Regions from separate parts of the Priestia sp. FSL R5-0597 genome, predicted to be linked through region 1. Evidence: a T-box and tRNA genes for the amino acid it is inferred to sense, from the RefSeq annotation. Region 1 holds a T-box; the other regions hold tRNA genes.
What was found. A T-box is a leader RNA that pairs with one kind of tRNA and senses whether it is charged. The one in region 1 lies ahead of thrS (threonine--tRNA ligase), so its partner is inferred to be a tRNA-Thr.

Region 2: it encodes a tRNA-Thr, which carries the amino acid that the T-box ahead of thrS (threonine--tRNA ligase) is inferred to sense. The anticodon was not compared.
Region 3: it encodes a tRNA-Thr, which carries the amino acid that the T-box ahead of thrS (threonine--tRNA ligase) is inferred to sense. The anticodon was not compared.
Region 4: it encodes a tRNA-Thr, which carries the amino acid that the T-box ahead of thrS (threonine--tRNA ligase) is inferred to sense. The anticodon was not compared.

Annotation. Positions count from the first base shown of each region.
Region 1 covers NZ_JBBOUZ010000002.1:14,762-19,261, reverse strand. Annotated here, with positions in the region: gene MKX72_RS26770 (MarR family transcriptional regulator) at 56-541, shown strand; gene MKX72_RS26765 (MFS transporter) at 615-1,829, shown strand; T-box leader at 1,920-2,147, shown strand; T-box leader at 2,186-2,414, shown strand; gene thrS (threonine--tRNA ligase) at 2,466-4,391, shown strand.
Region 2 covers NZ_JBBOUZ010000001.1:593,308-597,807, forward strand. Annotated here, with positions in the region: rRNA gene MKX72_RS03125 (23S ribosomal RNA) at 1-1,282, shown strand, start outside; rRNA gene rrf (5S ribosomal RNA) at 1,346-1,461, shown strand; tRNA gene MKX72_RS03135 (tRNA-Val) at 1,568-1,643, shown strand; tRNA gene MKX72_RS03140 (tRNA-Thr) at 1,648-1,723, shown strand; tRNA gene MKX72_RS03145 (tRNA-Tyr) at 1,732-1,815, shown strand; tRNA gene MKX72_RS03150 (tRNA-Gln) at 1,822-1,896, shown strand; tRNA gene MKX72_RS03155 (tRNA-Lys) at 1,901-1,973, shown strand; tRNA gene MKX72_RS03160 (tRNA-Gly) at 1,983-2,057, shown strand; tRNA gene MKX72_RS03165 (tRNA-Arg) at 2,064-2,140, shown strand; tRNA gene MKX72_RS03170 (tRNA-Pro) at 2,145-2,221, shown strand; tRNA gene MKX72_RS03175 (tRNA-Ala) at 2,227-2,302, shown strand; tRNA gene MKX72_RS03180 (tRNA-Met) at 2,333-2,409, shown strand; tRNA gene MKX72_RS03185 (tRNA-Ser) at 2,437-2,529, shown strand; tRNA gene MKX72_RS03190 (tRNA-Met) at 2,555-2,631, shown strand; tRNA gene MKX72_RS03195 (tRNA-Asp) at 2,636-2,711, shown strand; tRNA gene MKX72_RS03200 (tRNA-Phe) at 2,720-2,795, shown strand; tRNA gene MKX72_RS03205 (tRNA-His) at 2,806-2,881, shown strand; tRNA gene MKX72_RS03210 (tRNA-Gly) at 2,893-2,966, shown strand; tRNA gene MKX72_RS03215 (tRNA-Ile) at 2,973-3,049, shown strand; tRNA gene MKX72_RS03220 (tRNA-Asn) at 3,053-3,127, shown strand; tRNA gene MKX72_RS03225 (tRNA-Glu) at 3,132-3,203, shown strand; gene MKX72_RS03230 (M48 family metallopeptidase) at 3,413-4,500, shown strand, end outside.
Region 3 covers NZ_JBBOUZ010000001.1:156,548-161,047, reverse strand. Annotated here, with positions in the region: gene sigW (RNA polymerase sigma factor SigW) at 1-111, opposite strand, end outside; gene MKX72_RS00955 (aspartyl-phosphate phosphatase Spo0E family protein) at 276-437, shown strand; gene rocF (arginase) at 521-1,420, opposite strand; tRNA gene MKX72_RS00945 (tRNA-Ala) at 1,584-1,659, opposite strand; tRNA gene MKX72_RS00940 (tRNA-Gly) at 1,682-1,756, opposite strand; tRNA gene MKX72_RS00935 (tRNA-Lys) at 1,766-1,838, opposite strand; tRNA gene MKX72_RS00930 (tRNA-Gln) at 1,843-1,917, opposite strand; tRNA gene MKX72_RS00925 (tRNA-Tyr) at 1,925-2,008, opposite strand; tRNA gene MKX72_RS00920 (tRNA-Thr) at 2,017-2,092, opposite strand; tRNA gene MKX72_RS00915 (tRNA-Val) at 2,097-2,172, opposite strand; tRNA gene MKX72_RS00910 (tRNA-Glu) at 2,196-2,270, opposite strand; tRNA gene MKX72_RS00905 (tRNA-Asn) at 2,274-2,348, opposite strand; rRNA gene rrf (5S ribosomal RNA) at 2,358-2,473, opposite strand; rRNA gene MKX72_RS00895 (23S ribosomal RNA) at 2,584-4,500, opposite strand, start outside.
Region 4 covers NZ_JBBOUZ010000004.1:76,705-81,204, reverse strand. Annotated here, with positions in the region: rRNA gene MKX72_RS28240 (23S ribosomal RNA) at 1-2,732, shown strand, start outside; rRNA gene rrf (5S ribosomal RNA) at 2,796-2,911, shown strand; tRNA gene MKX72_RS28230 (tRNA-Val) at 3,026-3,101, shown strand; tRNA gene MKX72_RS28225 (tRNA-Thr) at 3,106-3,181, shown strand; tRNA gene MKX72_RS28220 (tRNA-Tyr) at 3,190-3,273, shown strand; tRNA gene MKX72_RS28215 (tRNA-Gln) at 3,281-3,355, shown strand; tRNA gene MKX72_RS28210 (tRNA-Lys) at 3,360-3,435, shown strand; tRNA gene MKX72_RS28205 (tRNA-Leu) at 3,449-3,530, shown strand; tRNA gene MKX72_RS28200 (tRNA-Gly) at 3,550-3,624, shown strand; tRNA gene MKX72_RS28195 (tRNA-Cys) at 3,635-3,708, shown strand; tRNA gene MKX72_RS28190 (tRNA-Leu) at 3,721-3,809, shown strand; tRNA gene MKX72_RS28185 (tRNA-Arg) at 3,819-3,895, shown strand; tRNA gene MKX72_RS28180 (tRNA-Pro) at 3,900-3,976, shown strand; tRNA gene MKX72_RS28175 (tRNA-Ala) at 3,982-4,057, shown strand; tRNA gene MKX72_RS28170 (tRNA-Ser) at 4,068-4,160, shown strand; tRNA gene MKX72_RS28165 (tRNA-Asp) at 4,172-4,247, shown strand; tRNA gene MKX72_RS28160 (tRNA-Gly) at 4,259-4,332, shown strand; tRNA gene MKX72_RS28155 (tRNA-Ile) at 4,345-4,418, shown strand; tRNA gene MKX72_RS28150 (tRNA-Glu) at 4,461-4,500, shown strand, end outside.

The DNA of each region.
Region 1 (4,500 bases):
TAATGTTTACTGGTGAACATTAATTATTTATACATTAGAAAGGTAAGGAACTAATATGTCTCTATTATCTAAACAGTTAATATACGAAAATTATTTGCAATTATTACACCTGAACGAACAAAAAGCTGATTCAGTTTCCCAAACTTTTTTTGATTATCTTGATGAAAAAGAACTGAACGAAATAGGAACATTACCCAGTAACATGAGCAGCATCCACGTGATTGAATGCATTGGAAATAATGGACCTATAAATAACATAGGGATTGCGACTAGGATGAATTTATCTAAAGCAAATATCACGAAAATTACCCGAACGTTAACGAAAGATGAGTTAATTAAAAGATTCCAATTGGCAGACAATAAAAAAGAGGTCTACTTTAAGTTAACAGCAAAAGGAAAACAAGTTTTCGAACTTCACGAAAAACTACATAGCAGAAGGAAACGACAATTTTATGATTTAATTGATGATTTCTCTGATGACAAACAAAAAATTATATTAGAGTTCCTTGAAACTATGATTAATAAATTAAGACAAGAATAGACACATTAGGTGCTTTTAGAATGTCAAACATACTTTTATATGGAAAAACTTATTTACAAGGTAGGAGATTTATATGGGACATACAAATACAAAACCTATTTTTATCTTATACGTCGTTTGTATAAGTGCATTTTTTGCATCTTTAAATCAAAATATTTATTCGCCTATTATTCCGTTAATTAAGGATTCATTTGATGTAAGCACAACATTAGTTAATTTAACTGTTTCATTGTTCATCTTTATTACAGCTATTATGCAAATAGTCTACGGGACTATTCTTGACTTTAAAGGAAGTCGTCTTATTCTTCTCCCTAATCTCATACTTACAGTATTGGCTAGTATTGGGTGTGCTGTTACGAGTAACTTTACATTGTTTCTTGTTTTTCGATCTTTGCAAGCCCTCGGAACCGCAGCCATTCCATTGATTGCAGCTGCTACAATAACGGATCTTTTTGATGGGGAAGAACGTGGTAGTGCTATGGGAACTTATCAAACCTTGTTATCTATTGCTCCTGCAGTAGCTCCTATTTTAGGAGGATTTATAGGAGACCGATACAATTATGATGGTGTTTTCTGGTCATTAGTGGGTATATCTATTCTTTTACTTATTATCAATATGTTGTTTTTTCCTAAAGACCAGAAAAAGCACAAGACAAGCAAGAGGAACGGTCTTCATTTTTACCTTGTAATGGCGAAGGATAAGATGGGAAGTGTATTGTTGTCATTAAGCTTCTTGAACTTTTTGATTTACTTTTCTATCCTGGTTTATCTCCCCGTTTTATTAACAGACCACTACCATCTAAACCTAAAACTTGTTGGCTTGCTTTATCTTCCTATGACGCTAAGCCTTATAGCCGGAAGCCTATTATTCAAATACATTCAAAAGAAGATTTCTCTTATAAATGTATTTACCTTTACTAATTTTTTAATCGCTTTTAGTATTATAGGATTTGGACTCACACATACTGCTTCCTTATCCCTTATGTCACTAAGCCTATTCATTTATGGGATGGGAATTGGTATTTTAACACCTTCCTATGCAACTATATTGACTCATCAATTTGAGCAAAATCGAGCTAGTGCTATGGGAGTATTTAACTTTGTGAGATATATCGGTATGTCTATAGGCCCTCTTGTGTCAGGTACATTACTAGGAGTTTTGAGAAGTGAAATAATGTTCACAATGTTCGGTGTTATGTTTGGTATTATAAGTATCTTTGGATATTTACTAGTGTACAACACAAAAAATATAGATAAAAATAGCCGTACCAATAAGCCATCTTTTTAAATGAAAATATCTAATTAATTACATATTTAGAATTAAGTATTGACATTTACAAATAATATAAATTATAATTCTATTTATTGGAAATGAACATGTTGAGCGTTGAAAAGGACACGAATTATTTTTATATTTCTTTACAGAGAATAGGGCCTTTGGCTGTGAGCCCTTAAGAAAGAGAAATAATTTACCACCTTGGAGCTATTGTGGGGAAATATGTAGATAGAGTAACCTCAATCGGGAAATCCGTTATCTTTTTGAGAATATAACACTTTTAGTGTTTTATAAAATTAGGGTGGTACCACGACCGCACTCGTCCCTGTTAGAGGGATGAGTGCGGTTTTTTATGTTCAAAAATAAATAGATAAGCAACGAAAAGGACATGAATTATTTTTATACTTCTTTGCAGAGAATAGGGTCTTTGGCTGTGAGCCCTTAAGAAAGAGAAATAATTTACCACCTTGGAGCTTTATTAGTGAACTAGTAGTAATTAATAACGTTTGCGACGTTACAGCACCAGAGCCATCAATATATTTTTATATTGATGGGAATTTGGGTGGTACCACGTGTGAAAACATACTCGTCCCTTACTTAGGGACGAGTATGTTTTTTTTTGACTTTATTTAAATAGGAGAGGTTATCATGAGTAAAGATTTAATTCAAATTCGCTTTTTAGATGGAAATGAGAAAGAATTTTCAAAAGGTATTACATTACATGCTATTGCAGAATCCATTAGTTCTAGCCTAAAGAAGAAAGCTATTGCGGGTAAAGTAAATGGAGAATTGTATGATTTGCATCGAGCCATTAATCAAAATGCAGAAATCGAAATTTTAACAGTAGATTCTGACGAAGGTCTAGAAATTATGAGGCATACAACAGCTCACATACTTGCTCAGGCAGTAAAAAGAGTACATAAGAATGTGAAGTTAGGGGTAGGACCAGTTATTGAAGATGGATTTTATTACGATATGGATCTTTCTACAACGATTGCTTCTAATGAGTTACTACAACTCGAACATGAAATGAAGAAAATTATTAATGAAAATCATCCTATTGAACGTACTGAAGTGACACGTAGTGAAGCTGAAAGAATATTTAGCGAGATAAACGACGAGTTGAAACTGGAGTTATTACGTGATATTCCTATGAATGAAACAGTTACGATTTATAAACAAGGGGAATTTTTCGATTTATGTCGAGGCCCACATCTTCCTTCTACTGGAATGGTTAAGGCGTTTAAATTAACAAAAGTATCAGGAGCATACTGGAGAGGTAACAGCGACAACCAAATGTTACAACGTGTATATGGCGTAGCTTTTCGTTCTCAAAAACAGTTAAATGAGTATCTGATGTTTCTAGAAGAAGCAGCGAAAAGAGACCATAGAAAATTGGGAAATGAACTAGAATTATTTATGTTTTCTGATGAAGCACCTGGAATGCCTTTTTATCTAGCTAAAGGACAAATGGTTAAAAATCAGCTGGAGCAATTCCTACGATCCGTTCAAGAAAAGCATAATTACGAAGAAGTACGTACTCCTTTTATGATGAATCAACAATTATGGGAAAAGTCTGGTCACTGGGATCATTATAAGGATAATATGTATTTTTCAGAAGTGGATAACGCTAAATTTGCATTAAAGCCCATGAACTGTCCTGGTCATATGCTTATCTTTAAAAATAAGCTCCATTCCTATAGAGATTTACCCATTCGAATGGGAGAATTCGGTCAAGTTCACCGTCACGAATTCAGTGGGGCTCTAAATGGATTATTAAGAGTACGTACGTTTTGTCAGGACGATGCTCATATCTTTGTTACTCCTGAACAAATTGAAAGTGAAATTAAATCGGTCATTGAATTAGTGGATTATATCTACAAGACATTTGGTTTTGAATATAGTATTGAACTTTCAACTCGACCAGAAGACTCCATGGGAGAGGATAGCTTATGGGAACTTGCTGAGAGCTCTTTAGAAAACGTATTAAACAAGTTGAACTTTGATTATAAATTAAATGAAGGCGACGGCGCATTTTACGGCCCTAAAATCGATTTTCATATTAAGGATGCTTTAAAAAGAAGCCATCAATGTGCAACAATTCAATTAGACTTCCAACTGCCTGAGAAGTTTGATTTGAATTATATTAATGAAAAGAACGAAAAACAGTGTCCAGTTGTGATTCACCGTGCTATTTTTGGATCTCTTGACCGTTTCTTTGGGATTTTAATTGAACACTTTGGAGGGGTCTTCCCAACATGGTTGGCACCTGTACAGGTAAAGGTTATTCCGGTATCACTGAAAGCTCACCAGCAATATGCACAACAAGTTAAAGAAGCGTTAGGGCAAAAGGGCATTCGAGTAGAGTTAGATAATCGAGAACAAAAGCTCGGATATAAAATTCGCGAAGCTCAAGTGGCTAAGGTTCCTTATATCTTAGTACTAGGAGATAAAGAAATGGAGAGCAACTCCGTCAATGTACGAAAGCATGGAGAAGAGAAATCCGAAACATGCAACATAACTAGCTTTATTGAAAACCTTCAGGATGAAATTACTTCTAAGAAACTTAAATAATAACAAAGAAGGCTCCTTAACATATAATAAGAAGCCTTCTTTTAATGTCCATAGCATAGCTTTCGTCAATGCTTTTTAAAGTAGGAAAAGACAATGAGTAGACCTTTTA
Region 2 (4,500 bases), on a different contig from region 1:
CGCAAACCGACACAGGTAGGCGAGGAGAGAATCCTAAGGTGATCGAGAGAACTCTCGTTAAGGAACTCGGCAAAATGACCCCGTAACTTCGGGAGAAGGGGTGCTCTGGTAGGGTGTATAGCCCGAGAGAGCCGCAGTGAATAGGCCCAGGCGACTGTTTAGCAAAAACACAGGTCTCTGCGAAGCCGCAAGGCGAAGTATAGGGGCTGACGCCTGCCCGGTGCTGGAAGGTTAAGAGGAGGGGTTATCCTTTGGGAGAAGCTCTGAATCGAAGCCCCAGTAAACGGCGGCCGTAACTATAACGGTCCTAAGGTAGCGAAATTCCTTGTCGGGTAAGTTCCGACCCGCACGAAAGGCGTAACGATCTGGGCACTGTCTCAACGAGAGACTCGGTGAAATTATAGTACCTGTGAAGATGCAGGTTACCCGCGACAGGACGGAAAGACCCCGTGGAGCTTTACTGTAGCCTGATATTGAATTTTGGTACAGCTTGTACAGGATAGGTAGGAGCCTGAGAAGCCGGAGCGCTAGCTTCGGTGGAGGCGTCGGTGGGATACTACCCTGGCTGTATTGAAATTCTAACCCGCGGCCCTGATCGGGCCGGGAGACAGTGTCAGGTGGGCAGTTTGACTGGGGCGGTCGCCTCCTAAAATGTAACGGAGGCGCCCAAAGGTTCCCTCAGAATGGTTGGAAATCATTCGTAGAGTGTAAAGGCACAAGGGAGCTTGACTGCGAGACCTACAAGTCGAGCAGGGACGAAAGTCGGGCTTAGTGATCCGGTGGTTCCGCATGGAAGGGCCATCGCTCAACGGATAAAAGCTACCCCGGGGATAACAGGCTTATCTCCCCCAAGAGTCCACATCGACGGGGAGGTTTGGCACCTCGATGTCGGCTCATCGCATCCTGGGGCTGTAGTCGGTCCCAAGGGTTGGGCTGTTCGCCCATTAAAGCGGTACGCGAGCTGGGTTCAGAACGTCGTGAGACAGTTCGGTCCCTATCCGTCGTGGGCGTAGGAAATTTGAGAGGAGCTGTCCTTAGTACGAGAGGACCGGGATGGACACACCGCTGGTGTACCAGTTGTCTTGCCAAAGGCATCGCTGGGTAGCTATGTGTGGACGGGATAAGTGCTGAAAGCATCTAAGCATGAAGCCCCCCTCAAGATGAGATTTCCCATAGCGCAAGCTAGTAAGATCCCTGAAAGATGATCAGGTTGATAGGTCAGAGGTGGAAGCGTGGCGACATGTGTAGCTGACTGATACTAATCGATCGAGGACTTAACCAAACTTTTAAAAGCGTAAGCTTTACTCAGCAAATTGTTATCTAGTTTTGAGAGAGCAATCTCTTGTCTGGTGGCGATAGCGAAGAGGTCACACCCGTTCCCATACCGAACACGGAAGTTAAGCTCTTTAGCGCCAATGGTAGTTGGGACTTTGTCCCTGTGAGAGTAGGACGTTGCCAGGCAATGAATAAGACCCCTTTTTATGCTCTTGTAAAAGAGTCTAGGGGTTTTTTATTTGGCTCATTTGTAAAAAACTTATATACACATTTAATGTTGTGTATGATATTTGGAGGATTAGCTCAGCTGGGAGAGCACCTGCCTTACAAGCAGGGGGTCGGCGGTTCGATCCCGTCATCCTCCACCACCGTGCCGGTGTAGCTCAACTGGTAGAGCAACTGACTTGTAATCAGTAGGTTGGGGGTTCAAGTCCTCTTGCCGGCACCATTTATATCGGAGGGGTAGCGAAGTGGCTAAACGCGGCGGACTGTAAATCCGCTCCTTCGGGTTCGGCAGTTCGAATCTGCCCCCCTCCACCATTTTATTGGGCTATCGCCAAGCGGTAAGGCAACGGATTTTGATTCCGTCATGCGTTGGTTCGAATCCAGCTAGCCCAGCCATAGAGAGCCATTAGCTCAGTTGGTAGAGCATCTGACTTTTAATCAGAGGGTCGAAGGTTCGAGTCCTTCATGGCTCATTTTAATAAGCGGAAGTAGTTCAGTGGTAGAACACCACCTTGCCAAGGTGGGGGTCGCGAGTTCGAACCTCGTCTTCCGCTCCATATAAAGCGCCCGTAGCTCAATTGGATAGAGCGTTTGACTACGGATCAAAAGGTTAGGGGTTCGACTCCTCTCGGGCGCGCCATAAACGGGAAGTAGCTCAGCTTGGTAGAGCACTTGGTTTGGGACCAAGGGGTCGCAGGTTCGAATCCTGTCTTCCCGACCATTTATGGGGCCTTAGCTCAGCTGGGAGAGCGCCTGCCTTGCACGCAGGAGGTCAGCGGTTCGATCCCGCTAGGCTCCACCAATGAAATTAAATAATTGTAACGAATAATATGGCGGTGTAGCTCAGCTGGCTAGAGCGTACGGTTCATACCCGTGAGGTCGTGGGTTCGACTCCCTCCGCCGCTACCATATAAGTTACATTTGTTATAAATATACGGAGGAATACCCAAGTCCGGCTGAAGGGATCGGTCTTGAAAACCGACAGGGGTGTTAAAGCCCGCGGGGGTTCGAATCCCTCTTCCTCCGCCATTTATTTATATCATATTCATATCATCGCGGGGTGGAGCAGTTCGGTAGCTCGTCGGGCTCATAACCCGAAGGTCGCAGGTTCAAATCCTGTCCCCGCAACCAAAGTGGTCCCGTGGTGTAGCGGTTAACATGCCTGCCTGTCACGCAGGAGATCGCGGGTTCGATTCCCGTCGGGACCGCCATTTTATTTGGCTCGGTAGCTCAGTTGGTAGAGCAAAGGACTGAAAATCCTTGTGTCGGCGGTTCGATTCCGTCCCGAGCCACCATTTTAAGACGGCGATTGTGGCGAAGTGGTTAACGCACCGGATTGTGGTTCCGGCATTCGTGGGTTCGATTCCCATCAGTCGCCCCATCTTAAGTAACGCGGGTGTAGTTTAGTGGTAAAACCTCAGCCTTCCAAGCTGATGTCGTGAGTTCGATTCTCATCACCCGCTCCAAATAATGGGCCTATAGCTCAGCTGGTTAGAGCGCACGCCTGATAAGCGTGAGGTCGGTGGTTCGAGTCCACTTAGGCCCACCATATTCCACAGTAGCTCAGTGGTAGAGCTATCGGCTGTTAACCGATCGGTCGTAGGTTCGAGTCCTACCTGTGGAGCCATACTGGCCCGTTGGTCAAGCGGTTAAGACACCGCCCTTTCACGGCGGTAACACGGGTTCGAATCCCGTACGGGTCATCTCAAAAGCAGTTTGCATATGCAAACTGCTTTTTTTGTTTGTAAACAGAGTTTAGACAAAAGAATAAACTCTATTTTTCGTTTTTCTATGATTTTCTCTTCACAATTTGCATTTCCTATGGCACATCTCTAAACGCTTGTTCTAAATTTCGAAAAAAAACCTACAATAGTAATAACAGAATACTGTTTGTACAAAAGGAGGGGAATGCGTGAAAAAACTTGTTTTGTGGTCCATCGGAGTTTTTCTTGTGTATGCAGCTTGTATATGGGTGTATTTATTTTATATAAGTGACACCTCTATTCCACAATCATTAAAAGGTACCAGCGTGGATCCTGCTACGTTTATGAATGCAAGAGAACTTATGTTAACCGAAAAATATTCAAAGATTAGAGATGCGCTCTTTTTTATCCGAATTCCATATGAGTGGTTAGGGTTTATTTTAATTTTAGTGTTAGGTGTGTCTAAGAAAGTGAATAAGTGGTCTAAAGACGTCAGTCGTTTCAGTCTTCTCCAAACTGCTATTTATGTATTTTGGTTATCTGTTCTGCTGCTGATCTACTCTTTTCCTATGGACTGGATTAGCTATAAGCTTTCAACGGCTTACCATATTACGACGCAACCTTTCCAAGGATGGATGAAAGATCTTTTTACAGATTTTTGGGTGAACTATGCCACGATGTTTTTAGTGATTGCTGTGTTATATGCATTCATTCGTAAGTTTTCAAAAAGATGGTGGCTGTATGCGTGGCTAGTATCTATTCCATTTACGCTATTTTTGACGTTTATTCAACCAGTGGTTATCGATCCGTTATATAACGATTTTTATCCATTAAAGAATAAAGAGCTGGAGACGAAAATTTTGCATTTAGCAGATGAAGCTCATATACCTGCTAAGCATGTATATGAAGTAAACATGTCTGAAAAAACGAACTCTCTCAATGCATATGTAACGGGAATAGGTTCTAATTCAAGAATTGTGTTATGGGATACTACTCTTAATAAATTGACGGAACGTGAAATTTTGTTTATCATGGCGCACGAAATGGGTCACTATGTGAAGAAACATATTTATGTAGGGATTGCTTCAGCCTTAGTTTTATCGATTGTAGGTTTATGGCTAACGAAACATTTAGCTAGCTTTGTGATTAAGAGATGGGGGAAAGCATTAAAAATCACTTCTCTTAGTGATTTAAATTCATTACCGCTTATTCTACTTATTTTTTCTGTGCTCACATTTGCTGTAAGTCCTTTAACAAATATGCAGTCGCGTCATCATGAACTTCAATCTGACACGTA
Region 3 (4,500 bases), on a different contig from region 1:
TCGATAACATAGATGAAAAAGTTTATCCTTGTGATATTCTACTATGTCAGCAAACGCATCCTGGTCACCTTTTTTTACTTTTTTTATTTTTCTTTTTAATAATAAATCCATGTAACGGTTACCTCCGCCCATTGCGGGATAGTATATATACGTGTACTTTATCATAAAGTTTCACTTATGCTTAATTATTTTAACAAAAATTTGTCAAATACGTTTAAAAAGATCGTACGTAGGTTATGTAATTAGTATAGATGAAAAGAAGAGGAGTGGAAAGCTTGACTCATACAAAAGAAAACCTTTTGAATCAAATTGAAGAATGTAGAAATAACATGGTCACTCTTGCAGCAGAAAATCCTTTATCATCACTAACAGTGGTGAGAGTAAGCTCAGAGCTAGATGGTCTATTAAATGAATATGAAAAGTTTTTCTCTATATAAAGAAGCTCTAGAATCTGAACTAAGAGCTTCTTTTTTTTTACCTTCACATATGTTTCATGTACCTTTTGGTAGGCAATAATGTTTTATACTAATTTTTCTCCTAAAAGTGAGCCCATTAATGCAACAGCTACGGTAGCTGTTTTATTCCGCTCATCTAAAATAGGATTCACTTCCACAAACTCGGCAGAAGTGATTAGCTGAGATTCTGCCAACATCTCCATAGCTAAATGACTTTCTCTGTAGCTTATTCCACCGATAACTGGCGTTCCTACTCCAGGTGCATCATGTGGATCCAGTCCATCTAAATCGAGTGATAGATGAACGCCATCTGTTTTATCACGCAAATATAAAATTGTTTCTTCCATTACTTTTGTCATACCCATTCGATCTATCTCATGCATCGTATACACTTTAATTCCTTTTTCCTTTATTAGCTCTTTTTCTCCTTCATCTAAAGAACGGGCTCCGATAATCACAATATTCTCGGGCTTGACTTTAGGGGCATAGCCACCAATTCGAGTCAATGCTTCGTCTCCTATACCTATACTTGCCGCCAATGGCATACCGTGAATATTTCCGGAAGGAGACGTATCTGCTGTATTTAAATCTCCGTGTGCATCATACCAAATTACGCCCAAATTTTTATAATGACGACTTACTCCTGCTAGTGTTCCGATAGCGATGCTGTGATCTCCCCCTAGCACTAAAGGAAACCTTTTATTTGTAATAACATCACTTACGGTCTGAGCAAGTCTTTCGCTAGCATCCGCTACAGCTTTTAAATTCTTTAAGTTTGTATTTTCATCACTATGTACTCGTTCAGCTAAGGCAATTTCAATATTCCCTTTATCTTCTACACTATATCCAATATTCTCGATGCGTTCCATAACACCTGCATATCGTATCGCACTTGGCCCCATATCGACCCCTCGGCGAGTTTGACCTAAATCCATTGGTACTCCAATAATTGAAAGCTTATTCATAATATGTCCCCCCATCACAAATGTTGCTACTCTCTTATTGTAACGGCTAAATGAGCGATGGCTCAACTCGACACTTTTTTGAATATATATACAATTCTAATTTGTAGAAACTACACAAAAAAACCTTTAAGCAAATTGCTTAAAGGTTGTACGTTTATATGTATGGTGGAGCCTAGCGGGATCGAACCGCTGACCTCCTGCGTGCAAGGCAGGCGCTCTCCCAGCTGAGCTAAGGCCCCAATATGTTTTTTTATATAGAAATGGAGCGGAAGACGAGGTTCGAACTCGCGACCCCCACCTTGGCAAGGTGGTGTTCTACCACTGAACTACTTCCGCTTATTAAAATGAGCCATGAAGGACTCGAACCTTCGACCCTCTGATTAAAAGTCAGATGCTCTACCAACTGAGCTAATGGCTCTCTATGGCTGGGCTAGCTGGATTCGAACCAACGCATGACGGAATCAAAATCCGTTGCCTTACCGCTTGGCGATAGCCCAATAAAAATGGTGGAGGGGGGCAGATTCGAACTGCCGAACCCGAAGGAGCGGATTTACAGTCCGCCGCGTTTAGCCACTTCGCTACCCCTCCGATATAAATGGTGCCGGCAAGAGGACTTGAACCCCCAACCTACTGATTACAAGTCAGTTGCTCTACCAGTTGAGCTACACCGGCACGGTGGTGGAGGATGACGGGATCGAACCGCCGACCCCCTGCTTGTAAGGCAGGTGCTCTCCCAGCTGAGCTAATCCTCCACTATTATGTAGATAAAAATAAATGGTGACCCGTACGGGATTCGAACCCGTGTTACCGCCGTGAAAGGGCGGTGTCTTAACCGCTTGACCAACGGGCCAGTTGGCTCCACAGGTAGGACTCGAACCTACGACCGATCGGTTAACAGCCGATAGCTCTACCACTGAGCTACTGTGGAATAATAATAGCCTGGCAACGTCCTACTCTCACAGGGACAAAGTCCCAACTACCATCGGCGCTAAAGAGCTTAACTTCCGTGTTCGGTATGGGAACGGGTGTGACCTCTTCGCTATCGCCACCAGACAAATTATATTATACATGATTTGATAAAGAAAGCAAGACTTTTTTTGAAAAAGTTTTGTTCTCTCAAAACTAGGTAACAGGTTGCTGAGTAAAGCTTACGCTTTTAAAGTTTGGTTAAGTCCTCGATCGATTAGTATCAGTCAGCTACACATGTCGCCACGCTTCCACCTCTGACCTATCAACCTGATCATCTTTCAGGGATCTTACTAGCTTGCGCTATGGGAAATCTCATCTTGAGGGGGGCTTCATGCTTAGATGCTTTCAGCACTTATCCCGTCCACACATAGCTACCCAGCGATGCCTTTGGCAAGACAACTGGTACACCAGCGGTGTGTCCATCCCGGTCCTCTCGTACTAAGGACAGCTCCTCTCAAATTTCCTACGCCCACGACGGATAGGGACCGAACTGTCTCACGACGTTCTGAACCCAGCTCGCGTACCGCTTTAATGGGCGAACAGCCCAACCCTTGGGACCGACTACAGCCCCAGGATGCGATGAGCCGACATCGAGGTGCCAAACCTCCCCGTCGATGTGGACTCTTGGGGGAGATAAGCCTGTTATCCCCGGGGTAGCTTTTATCCGTTGAGCGATGGCCCTTCCATGCGGAACCACCGGATCACTAAGCCCGACTTTCGTCCCTGCTCGACTTGTAGGTCTCGCAGTCAAGCTCCCTTGTGCCTTTACACTCTACGAATGATTTCCAACCATTCTGAGGGAACCTTTGGGCGCCTCCGTTACATTTTAGGAGGCGACCGCCCCAGTCAAACTGCCCACCTGACACTGTCTCCCGGCCCGATCAGGGCCGCGGGTTAGAATTTCAATACAGCCAGGGTAGTATCCCACCGACGCCTCCACCGAAGCTAGCGCTCCGGCTTCTCAGGCTCCTACCTATCCTGTACAAGCTGTACCAAAATTCAATATCAGGCTACAGTAAAGCTCCACGGGGTCTTTCCGTCCTGTCGCGGGTAACCTGCATCTTCACAGGTACTATAATTTCACCGAGTCTCTCGTTGAGACAGTGCCCAGATCGTTACGCCTTTCGTGCGGGTCGGAACTTACCCGACAAGGAATTTCGCTACCTTAGGACCGTTATAGTTACGGCCGCCGTTTACTGGGGCTTCGATTCAGAGCTTCTCCCAAAGGATAACCCCTCCTCTTAACCTTCCAGCACCGGGCAGGCGTCAGCCCCTATACTTCGCCTTGCGGCTTCGCAGAGACCTGTGTTTTTGCTAAACAGTCGCCTGGGCCTATTCACTGCGGCTCTCTCGGGCTATACACCCTACCAGAGCACCCCTTCTCCCGAAGTTACGGGGTCATTTTGCCGAGTTCCTTAACGAGAGTTCTCTCGATCACCTTAGGATTCTCTCCTCGCCTACCTGTGTCGGTTTGCGGTACGGGCACCTCCCGCCTCGCTAGAGGCTTTTCTTGGCAGTGTGGAATCAGGAACTTCGGTACTATAATTCCCTCGTCATCACAGCTCAGCCTTTATGATGAGCGGATTTGCCTACTCATCAGCCTAACTGCTTGAACGCGCATATCCAGCAGCGCGCTTACCCTATCCTACTGCGTCCCCCCATTACTCAAACGGCGGGGAGGTGGTACAGGAATATCAACCTGTTGGCCATCGCCTACGCTTTTCAGCCTCGGCTTAGGTCCCGACTAACCCTGAGCGGACGAGCCTTCCTCAGGAAACCTTAGGCATTCGGTGGACAAGATTCTCACTTGTCTTTCGCTACTCATACCGGCATTCTCACTTCTAAGCGCTCCACCAGTCCTTACGGTCTGACTTCGCTGCACTTAGAACGCTCTCCTACCACTGACATCAAAGATGTCAATCCACAGCTTCGGTGATACGTTTAGCCCCGGTACATTTTCGGCGCAGAGTCACTCGACCAGTGAGCTATTACGCACTCTTTAAATGGTGGCTGCTTCTAAGCCAACATCCTGGTTGTCTAAGCAACTCCACATCCTTTTCCACTTAACGTATACTTGGGGACCTTAGCTGGTGGTCTGGGCTGTTTCCCTT
Region 4 (4,500 bases), on a different contig from region 1:
AAGTACCCGGAGGAAGAGAAAGCAAATGCGATTTCCTGAGTAGCGGCGAGCGAAACGGAATTAGCCCAAACCAAGAGGCTTGCCTCTTGGGGTTGTAGGACACTCTATACGGAGTTACAAAGGAACGAAGTAAATGAAGCGACCTGGAAAGGTCCGTCGAAGAAGGTAACAACCCTGTAGTTGAAACTTCGTTCCCTCTTGAGTGGATCCTGAGTACGGCGGAACACGTGAAATTCCGTCGGAAGCTGGGAGGACCATCTCCCAAGGCTAAATACTACCTAGTGACCGATAGTGAACCAGTACCGTGAGGGAAAGGTGAAAAGCACCCCGGAAGGGGAGTGAAAGAGATCCTGAAACCGTGTGCCTACAAGTAGTCAGAGCCCGTTAATGGGTGATGGCGTGCCTTTTGTAGAATGAACCGGCGAGTTACGATCCCATGCAAGGTTAAGCTGATAAGGCGGAGCCGTAGCGAAAGCGAGTCTGAATAGGGCGTTTAGTATGTGGTTGTAGACCCGAAACCAGGTGATCTACCCATGTCCAGGGTGAAGTTCAGGTAACACTGAATGGAGGCCCGAACCCACGCACGTTGAAAAGTGCGGGGATGAGGTGTGGGTAGCGGAGAAATTCCAATCGAACCTGGAGATAGCTGGTTCTCTCCGAAATAGCTTTAGGGCTAGCCTCATGTTGTGAGAGTCTTGGAGGTAGAGCACTGATTGGACTAGGGGCCCCCAACGGGTTACCGAATTCAGTCAAACTCCGAATGCCAAAGACTTATCCATGGGAGTCAGACTGCGAGTGATAAGATCCGTAGTCAAAAGGGAAACAGCCCAGACCACCAGCTAAGGTCCCCAAGTATACGTTAAGTGGAAAAGGATGTGGAGTTGCTTAGACAACCAGGATGTTGGCTTAGAAGCAGCCACCATTTAAAGAGTGCGTAATAGCTCACTGGTCGAGTGACTCTGCGCCGAAAATGTACCGGGGCTAAACGTATCACCGAAGCTGTGGATTGACATCTTTGATGTCAGTGGTAGGAGAGCGTTCTAAGTGCAGCGAAGTCAGACCGTAAGGACTGGTGGAGCGCTTAGAAGTGAGAATGCCGGTATGAGTAGCGAAAGACAAGTGAGAATCTTGTCCACCGAATGCCTAAGGTTTCCTGAGGAAGGCTCGTCCGCTCAGGGTTAGTCGGGACCTAAGCCGAGGCTGAAAAGCGTAGGCGATGGCCAACAGGTTGATATTCCTGTACCACCTCCCCGCCGTTTGAGTAATGGGGGGACGCAGTAGGATAGGGTAAGCGCGCTGCTGGATATGCGCGTTCAAGCAGTTAGGCTGATGAGTAGGCAAATCCGCTCATCATGAAAGCTGAGCTGTGATGACGAGGGAACTATAGTACCGAAGTTCCTGATTCCACACTGCCAAGAAAAGCCTCTAGCGAGGCGGGAGGTGCCCGTACCGCAAACCGACACAGGTAGGCGAGGAGAGAATCCTAAGGTGATCGAGAGAACTCTCGTTAAGGAACTCGGCAAAATGACCCCGTAACTTCGGGAGAAGGGGTGCTCTGGTAGGGTGTATAGCCCGAGAGAGCCGCAGTGAATAGGCCCAGGCGACTGTTTAGCAAAAACACAGGTCTCTGCGAAGCCGCAAGGCGAAGTATAGGGGCTGACGCCTGCCCGGTGCTGGAAGGTTAAGAGGAGGGGTTATCCTTTGGGAGAAGCTCTGAATCGAAGCCCCAGTAAACGGCGGCCGTAACTATAACGGTCCTAAGGTAGCGAAATTCCTTGTCGGGTAAGTTCCGACCCGCACGAAAGGCGTAACGATCTGGGCACTGTCTCAACGAGAGACTCGGTGAAATTATAGTACCTGTGAAGATGCAGGTTACCCGCGACAGGACGGAAAGACCCCGTGGAGCTTTACTGTAGCCTGATATTGAATTTTGGTACAGCTTGTACAGGATAGGTAGGAGCCTGAGAAGCCGGAGCGCTAGCTTCGGTGGAGGCGTCGGTGGGATACTACCCTGGCTGTATTGAAATTCTAACCCGCGGCCCTGATCGGGCCGGGAGACAGTGTCAGGTGGGCAGTTTGACTGGGGCGGTCGCCTCCTAAAATGTAACGGAGGCGCCCAAAGGTTCCCTCAGAATGGTTGGAAATCATTCGTAGAGTGTAAAGGCACAAGGGAGCTTGACTGCGAGACCTACAAGTCGAGCAGGGACGAAAGTCGGGCTTAGTGATCCGGTGGTTCCGCATGGAAGGGCCATCGCTCAACGGATAAAAGCTACCCCGGGGATAACAGGCTTATCTCCCCCAAGAGTCCACATCGACGGGGAGGTTTGGCACCTCGATGTCGGCTCATCGCATCCTGGGGCTGTAGTCGGTCCCAAGGGTTGGGCTGTTCGCCCATTAAAGCGGTACGCGAGCTGGGTTCAGAACGTCGTGAGACAGTTCGGTCCCTATCCGTCGTGGGCGTAGGAAATTTGAGAGGAGCTGTCCTTAGTACGAGAGGACCGGGATGGACACACCGCTGGTGTACCAGTTGTCTTGCCAAAGGCATCGCTGGGTAGCTATGTGTGGACGGGATAAGTGCTGAAAGCATCTAAGCATGAAGCCCCCCTCAAGATGAGATTTCCCATAGCGCAAGCTAGTAAGATCCCTGAAAGATGATCAGGTTGATAGGTCAGAGGTGGAAGCGTGGCGACATGTGTAGCTGACTGATACTAATCGATCGAGGACTTAACCAAACTTTTAAAAGCGTAAGCTTTACTCAGCCAACTGTTATCTAGTTTTGAGAGAGCAATCTCTTGTCTGGTGGCGATAGCGAAGAGGTCACACCCGTTCCCATACCGAACACGGAAGTTAAGCTCTTTAGCGCCAATGGTAGTTGGGACTTTGTCCCTGTGAGAGTAGGACGTTGCCAGGCAATGAATAAAACCCCTTATGAGTCTCTTGTAAAGAGCATAGGGGTTTTTTATTTGAAATAGTTTATTATGAGTATTCAAAATAACGCTTATTAACGCGCTTATATAGATTCTTTGGAGGATTAGCTCAGCTGGGAGAGCACCTGCCTTACAAGCAGGGGGTCGGCGGTTCGATCCCGTCATCCTCCACCATCGTGCCGGTGTAGCTCAACTGGTAGAGCAACTGACTTGTAATCAGTAGGTTGGGGGTTCAAGTCCTCTTGCCGGCACCATTTATATCGGAGGGGTAGCGAAGTGGCTAAACGCGGCGGACTGTAAATCCGCTCCTTCGGGTTCGGCAGTTCGAATCTGCCCCCCTCCACCATCTTTATTGGGCTATCGCCAAGCGGTAAGGCAACGGATTTTGATTCCGTCATGCGTTGGTTCGAATCCAGCTAGCCCAGCCATAGAGAGCCATTAGCTCAGTTGGTAGAGCATCTGACTTTTAATCAGAGGGTCGAAGGTTCGAGTCCTTCATGGCTCACCAGTTATATTTACACGCGGGTGTGGCGGAATTGGCAGACGCGCTAGACTTAGGATCTAGTGTCTTATGACGTGGGGGTTCAAGTCCCTTCACCCGCATCTTAATTTAGATAAATGCGCGGAAGTAGTTCAGTGGTAGAACACCACCTTGCCAAGGTGGGGGTCGCGAGTTCGAACCTCGTCTTCCGCTCCATATATATATTGGCGGCATAGCCAAGTGGTAAGGCCAAGGTCTGCAAAACCTTTATCACCGGTTCAAATCCGGTTGCCGCCTCCAGGTATAAGTCCTGCCGGGGTGGTGGGATTGGCAGACACACAGGACTTAAAATCCTGCGGTAGGCGACTACCGTGCCGGTTCAAGTCCGGCCCTCGGCACCATTTTAATAAGCGCCCGTAGCTCAATTGGATAGAGCGTTTGACTACGGATCAAAAGGTTAGGGGTTCGAATCCTCTCGGGCGCGCCATAACCGGGAAGTAGCTCAGCTTGGTAGAGCACTTGGTTTGGGACCAAGGGGTCGCAGGTTCGAATCCTGTCTTCCCGACCATTTATGGGGCCTTAGCTCAGCTGGGAGAGCGCCTGCCTTGCACGCAGGAGGTCAGCGGTTCGATCCCGCTAGGCTCCACCATACAGTACACGGAGGAATACCCAAGTCCGGCTGAAGGGATCGGTCTTGAAAACCGACAGGGGTGTTAAAGCCCGCGGGGGTTCGAATCCCTCTTCCTCCGCCATTTTCTATTTTGGTCCCGTGGTGTAGCGGTTAACATGCCTGCCTGTCACGCAGGAGATCGCGGGTTCGATTCCCGTCGGGACCGCCACTTTAAAATATGCGGGTGTAGTTTAGTGGTAAAACCTCAGCCTTCCAAGCTGATGTCGTGAGTTCGATTCTCATCACCCGCTCCAAATCCAAGTAAAGGGCCTATAGCTCAGCTGGTTAGAGCGCACGCCTGATAAGCGTGAGGTCGGTGGTTCGAGTCCACTTAGGCCCATCATGTTTTATAGTAATTGAATTTAACTTATAAATTGATACTGGCCCGTTGGTCAAGCGGTTAAGACACCGCCCTTTCACGG